3 regions of the Enterobacter cloacae complex sp. HYC074_NIDB genome follow, and region 2 is predicted to be linked to each of the others. Evidence: predicted binding sites of a transcription regulator. Region 2 holds the regulator's gene; each other region holds the start of a gene.
What was found. Region 2 encodes PhoB, which activates phosphate uptake and scavenging genes when phosphate is short. Its sites were predicted from a motif close to CTGTCATAAAACTGNCNNAT; they were not measured.

Region 1: pstS (phosphate ABC transporter substrate-binding protein PstS) is a predicted target of PhoB. The motif match lies at 1,023-1,042, and genes of this name have one in related genera.
Region 3: O1724_RS03270 (esterase-like activity of phytase family protein) is a predicted target of PhoB. The motif match lies at 1,438-1,457, and genes of this name have one in related genera.

What each region holds. Positions count from the first base shown of each region.
Region 1 covers NZ_CP114214.1:19,505-21,778, reverse strand. Annotated here, with positions in the region: gene pstS (phosphate ABC transporter substrate-binding protein PstS) at 1-934, opposite strand, end outside; gene O1724_RS00095 (fimbrial protein) at 1,181-2,224, opposite strand; gene O1724_RS00090 (fimbria/pilus outer membrane usher protein) at 2,221-2,274, opposite strand, start outside.
Region 2 covers NZ_CP114214.1:1,051,657-1,053,930, forward strand. Annotated here, with positions in the region: gene sbcD (exonuclease subunit SbcD) at 1-664, opposite strand, end outside; gene phoB (phosphate response regulator transcription factor PhoB) at 852-1,541, shown strand; gene phoR (phosphate regulon sensor histidine kinase PhoR) at 1,563-2,274, shown strand, end outside.
Region 3 covers NZ_CP114214.1:672,752-675,025, reverse strand. Annotated here, with positions in the region: gene O1724_RS03270 (esterase-like activity of phytase family protein) at 34-1,392, opposite strand; gene O1724_RS03265 (YfaZ family outer membrane protein) at 1,804-2,274, shown strand, end outside.

The sequences.
Region 1 (2,274 bases), 1.0 Mb from region 2:
GTTTGCCGCCGTTTTTGTATGCCCAGTCGAAGAACTTCAGCACTTCTGCGCCCTGCTCTGGTTTCTTCTGCTCTTTGTGAACCAGAATGAAGGTGGTAGAGGTGATTGGCCACGCGTCTTCACCTTTCTGGTTAGTCAGGTCCTGAGCGAAGGATTTGCTCCAGTCAGCGCCTTTGGCGGCGTTGGCGAAGTTCTCTTCGGTCGGGCTAACCGGTTTGCCGTCGGCAGAAACCAGTTTGGTGTAGGCCAGATTGTTCTGCTTAGCGTAGGCGTACTCTACGTAGCCGATAGAGCCAGGCAGACGCTGTACGAAGGCTGCGATACCGTCGTTGCCTTTACCGCCCAGACCGGTTGGCCAGTTAACGGTAGAGCCGGAACCGACTTTAGATTTCCACTCTTCGTTCACTTTCGCCAGATAGCTGGTGAACACGAAAGAGGTGCCAGAGCCGTCAGCACGACGAACCACCGCGATATTCTGCGAAGGCAGCTTAACGCCCGGGTTCAGCTTAGTGATGGCTTCGTCATCCCATTTTTTGATTTTGCCCAGGTAGATGTCACCCAGGGTTTTGCCGTCCAGCACCAGCTCGCCTGATTTCAGGCCAGGGATGTTAACAGCCAGCACAACGCCGCCGATCACGGTCGGGAACTGGAACAGGCCTTCCTGATTCAGTTTCTCATCAGACAGCGGAGCGTCGGATGCGCCGAAATCAACGGTATTCGCGGTAATTTGTTTTACGCCACCGGAGGAGCCGATACCCTGATAGTTGACCTTGTTACCGGTCTCTTTCTGGTAGGTATCCGCCCATTTGGCATACACCGGCGCAGGGAAGGTTGCACCAGCGCCAGTCAGGCTTGCTGCTGCGAAGGCAGAGAAAGCGCTCATCGATAAGGTCGCGGCGACAACAGTTGCGACAGTGGTACGCATAACTTTCATAATGTCTCCTGCAAGGATTTCGTAAATCATTGTTTAAGTGGCTACGATGAGCAAAATAGGACAAACAGGTGACAGATAAATGTACGAAATATGACAGTTTTATGACAATCAAGGCGTTGGATATAAGTCATTGAAAATGATAATTATATATTCAACCCCCTGCCATAAAATTGTCACAATAAGCATGTTTAGTCTGGTTCAAAAAGCGTAATATGACAACGGCTGTCATAAACAGCCGTTGACGAATCAGTTTTTAATTTCCATCGTAATGGTGGCAGTCGCGGTAAACGTTCCTGGCTCAGGCCTGGCTCCCGTCGCGCTCGCCGGCGCAGCAGAAAAATTAAACTCACCCGTCTCCACACCCAGTCGAGAACGGGTTCCCATGTCCGTTTCCATGCGTCCGCCGTTAACATCCACTTCTTGATTAAACTCGTCGTAGACCTTAATACCCACATCCTGGTTTGTTGTCTCAATCATGGTTGAAAACGCGCCTGCCTGGGTGGCATGGAGTGAAACTTCAACATCTTGCCCTGAGCTCATCCCAGTGCATCTTACCGACGCCTTGATGGGTATTTTCTTATCGGAAAGGCCAGTGCCCGCTACAGATGAAAATGAAGACGCAGAGATTTTACCAAAATCCACTTCAATGATTTGACCGCCGTTAACTTCACACTCCTGCGGCGCGGTAATATCCCCTTGAATAAAAACATCAGCCAGTTTATTGCCATAGTCGGTGGCTAATACACTAGAAGTATTAGCATACAGCGAAGCGAGTAACGTCAACGGAATAGTAACGGTGCCGATAAACGGTTCTTTGACATAAAAATAAATGGTTGCGTCGGAACCGCTTGTAAAGGTGGTCGTATTAAGGGAATTAACGCAGTTGTAATAACCACTGGGGTTGTTAGGCCGGTCCTCAAAGGGAACGTTGATATAACCGCGCCCCATGATCATGATCGACAATCCAACATCTAAATACTCATCTAATACATAATATTGCACTTTATTTCGGCTGACGCTTTTCTGCAAGGCGGGGTTATCTTTGGCTGTAAAGTAAACATAGTTATAATCGCGATTACAGTGGCATACCCCTTCATACTGACCACCGTTATCTACTTGTTTGCTAATTGTCTGGCCAGCTTTATTCTGTGAGGCGCTGAGCGTAGTGCCGGAAAACGAAAGTATGCTGTGGTGTGTACCGCCTTTAGCTTCGCAATATGTATCCGCAGACCATGCGTGCTGGCACACTGCGCAGATGCACAGCACGATGATTAATTTAACGATATTCAATTTGATACTCCGTTATTAGCGCATGTTACCGGCAGTTGTAACAGCCCATT
Region 2 (2,274 bases):
GCCCGAGGGCAATGTAGTCGGCGGGGGGGAAGTTTTGCGCCGGAAACGCGTCCAGCGTACCGATATAGATCTCGCGCACCGCATCACTCTTACTGGCTCCGACGGTGGTGAGGTGTCCGGTGGCAATGATCGGAATGGCCTGATCGCCGCGCAGGGCGCAGGCTTCCGTATGCTGCTGGTGATAATAGCGGGTGATGGCCTGCAACAGATGCTGCTGTTTTTCGCTGCCGGACAGACCCGCCTGGCTTTGCACGATATCTCGCGGACGTAAAAACGGGATTGGGCACAGCACCGCGCCCGGCGTGCCGTCGCGTTTTTTCAGGATCTGCGGCGCGTGCCCGACGCTGGCCACCACGGTGGTATTGAGGAACGCCAGAATATCGCGGGATTCATTCAGCGTCGCCACCGAGTCATGATTTCCGGCGACAATCACCAGGTGACAACCGGTTTGCTGGAGGTTGACCACAAAACGGTTGTATAGCTCACGCGCATAGCTCGGCGGCGATCCGGTATCAAAAATGTCGCCCGCCACAATAATCGCGTCCACCTCGTGAGCCTGAGCCGTCTCCAGCAGCCAGTTCAGGAACGCTTCATGTTCCGCGGCGCGGCTTTTGCTGTAAAAATTTTGACCCAGGTGCCAGTCTGAGGTGTGAAGTATGCGCATAAAAGATCCGTGGCAATAATAAGAAAGCAGGATTATAAACGTTTGGGGAACGGAAAATAACCGCTGTAATAAAACAACAGTTTGCCATTTATAGTGGTAATGTTTTTCATAAATCTGTCATAAATCTGACGCATAATGACGCCGCATTACAGACTTGTAACTTAAATACGATAAGACAGGGCAAAGTATGGCGAGACGTATTCTGGTCGTAGAAGATGAAGCTCCGATCCGTGAAATGGTGTGCTTCGTGCTTGAACAAAATGGCTTCCAGCCGGTTGAAGCGGAAGATTATGACAGCGCGGTGAACCAGCTGAATGAACCCTGGCCCGATCTGATCCTGCTGGACTGGATGCTGCCTGGCGGTTCCGGATTGCAGTTTATCAAGCATATCAAACGCGAGGCGATGACCCGTGATATCCCGGTGGTGATGCTGACGGCGCGCGGCGAGGAAGAGGATCGCGTGCGCGGTCTGGAAACCGGCGCGGACGATTACATCACCAAACCGTTCTCCCCGAAAGAGCTGGTGGCGCGTATCAAAGCCGTGATGCGCCGTATTTCACCGATGGCGGTGGAAGAGGTGATTGAGATGCAGGGGCTGAGCCTGGATCCTACCTCGCACCGGGTCATGACCGGTGAAAATCCCCTCGATATGGGCCCCACCGAATTTAAACTCCTGCACTTCTTTATGACACACCCGGAGCGCGTTTACAGCCGCGAACAGTTGCTGAATAACGTCTGGGGAACTAACGTCTATGTCGAAGACCGAACGGTTGACGTCCATATTCGCCGCCTGCGTAAAGCACTGGAACTGAGCGGCCACGATCGCATGGTACAGACGGTCCGCGGCACGGGTTATCGCTTCTCGACCCGTTTCTGAACAATGACAGGAGTGTGACGCGTGCTGGAACGTCTGTCATGGAAAAGGCTCGTCTTTGAACTGATCTTATGCTGTATTCCGGCCCTCATTCTGGGGGCTATCTTTGGCTATCTGCCGTGGTTTTTACTGGTGGCCGTGACGGGATTGCTCGTCTGGCATTTCTGGAATTTACTGCGTCTTTCCTGGTGGCTGTGGGTCGACAGAAGTATGACACCTCCGCCGGGAAGCGGGAGCTGGGAACCGCTTCTCTACGGCCTGCACCAGATGCAGATGCGTAATAAAAAGCGCCGTCGTGAGCTGGGAAGCCTGATCAAACGCTTTCGTAGCGGTGCGGAGTCGCTGCCGGACGCGGTGATCCTGACGACGGAAGAAGGGACCATCTTCTGGTGTAATGGCCTCGCGCAACAGCTGTTGGGCCTGCGCTGGCCGGATGATAACGGTCAGAACATCCTCAACCTTCTGCGCTATCCCGAGTTCACGCTGTATCTGAAAAAGCGGGATTTTTCGCGCCCGCACAATCTGAAGCTCAATAACGGTCGCCATCTGGAGATCCGCGTGATGCCCTACAGCGATCGGCAGTGGCTGATGGTGGCGAGGGACGTTACCCAGATGCACCAGCTTGAGGGCGCGAGACGTAACTTCTTTGCCAACGTCAGCCACGAGCTGCGTACGCCGTTGACGGTGCTTCAGGGCTACCTGGAGATGATGCAGGAGCAAACGCTTGAGGGGGCGC
Region 3 (2,274 bases), 380 kb from region 2:
CCCGCGGGGAGAGGGTTAGGGTGAGGGGGAAACTTATTTCAACGCCTCCGGCAGCGTCACAATCCACAGCTCGCTGTCGGACTCCGGCTTCTTCAGCGGCTTCACGCTGAGCGTGGTTTCCACCGGTTTATCATCCAGCGTCAGCTTGCCTTCCGCGTTCACCCGATAATCCTTGAGCTTCTTGCCCTCTACCGGGTTTTGCATCGCTACCTTCACGCCAAAATCGTTATCGTTCGCTACCGCCAGCGTTTTGCTGTCAATCAGCGCCAGCCCTTCGGCCTTTTCCTGCTGCCAGCCCAGCGCACGCAGATCGACCACCTGCGTTTTTTCAGCAAGTGTAATGCCGCGCTGCGCCAGCGTTTTCTCATCGTCAAACTCCGGGTATTCGCCCGGCTTGTCGAAGGCGGCCAGATCGCTCGCCTTGCTCAGATCCACCCTGTAGATGAGGTTACGCATTGCGTCATTTTTATCCTCACCCTGTTCAATCAGCAGGATGGTGTGGTTATCCAGCGCCACTATGTCGCCGATTTTGGCGTCGCTGTTTTTGCTGTAGGCCGTGCTGTCGACAGGGTAGCCGTACATCGCGGTTTTCCCGGTCGCCGGATCGAAGCTCACCAGACGGGTAAACAGCGCCTGTTTTTTGCTCTTCCCGTCGATATCCAGTGTGCTTTGCACGGCGGCAATAATCCGTCCGTCCGGCATGCGGGTCAGGCCTTCAAAGCCCCGGTTTGCCTGACGCCATTTGATAACGTTTGGCAGACCGCCCGCGATGGATTTCTCCCCTTGCGTCGCCTGCGGACCGTGGATCGCGAGGATTTTCCCTTTACTGTCGACGTTAATCAGGAACGGGCCATACTCATCGCACAGCCAGTAGCCGCCCTTCCCGTCCGGCGTGATGCCTTCCGTATCCAGCCCGCGGTTATCGCCTTTCAGTACTTTTAAGGTGTCGCTGAACGCCACTTCATTGGTGGAACCAATCACACCGCTTTGCAGTGGCAGGCCGTTGATCTCGCCTTTATCGTCATGCAGCGGTCGCGCGTCCACGGCCTCCGCTTTACCGTTTTGCACGCGGATCGTCATCAGCAGCGGGGCGAAATCCGGGGTAACAAAGATTTTGGCATCGTTTTTCCCCATTTTTGGCGAATCCGCGTTAGGACCGCGATCGGTCACGGTCGCAAACGTCAGCGCATCGCCCTGCTTGCCCGTAAACAGCAGGCCAGAACCCATCCCCACCGGGAGCCCGTTCGGGAACGCATCGGCAAACGCGCCGCTGTATTTCACATGGGAGCCGTCAGGGAAGCTGACGACATAGCGCTCAGCGGTAGGCTGCGCAGCCAGGCCAGAGAAAGAGAGCGCACAACCGATAAGCACAGGAATAATTTTTCTTTTCATATTGTTAGCATCCAGTAAGTGAAGCCAACAACGTAATGAAGAAACGTGTCAGAAAAATGACATGAAAAGACAGCGGATCGGCAAAGAAATACGTATAGCAATCACCAGAAATGTAAACCTCTGTCTTGATCTGTGACAGCCGAAATACTTTTGGAAATTATTAGAAACTTAATTAATTCACCTCAAACGGCTTTCTTCGCCTCGTTCATTAAACGTTTAGCCAAAAATATAAACTTTCCCTAAACACGAATGGATTGAGGATTGACGATCTGCCATAAAAACATCTCATCAACATTTAAGATTAAAAAACCCAACAAAAACAGCATAAAACTGCGATACCCATCACATTTGCAGTCATAAACATCCCTTGTTAAGGTGCCCTCAGATTAATTTGATGACGAGGAAACACGCATGAAAAAGCTTAACGTTCTCATCCTTTCCGCTCTCACCGCCGTATCGGGCTCCGCACTGGCAATGGGCGGCAGCATTGAGCAGGGTAAAAACTTTACCAATCTGAATGTGGAAATGGGCAAATCAACCTCCGGTCTTTACACCGAAGGTAATTGGCTGAAAAACACCGACGACGGCACCACGACCGGTGGCGTGGGCGCAGGCTACAATTTCGAAGTCGGCCCGGTAATGCTGAACGCAGGCGCTAAGGCCCTCTACGTTGGCCCGAAGAAAGGCGATAACGGCGTGGCGTTCCCGGTCGGCGGCGGTGTGAACGTTGCCCTGACCGACAGCATCAGGGTATTCGGTGAAGGCTACGTTGCGCCAGACGGACTGAACAACAGCGTGAAGAACTACGTTGAAGCTAACGGCGGCGTAAGCTGGACCCCGGTCAAACCGGTTACGCTGAAAGTGGGCTACCGCCACGTGAGC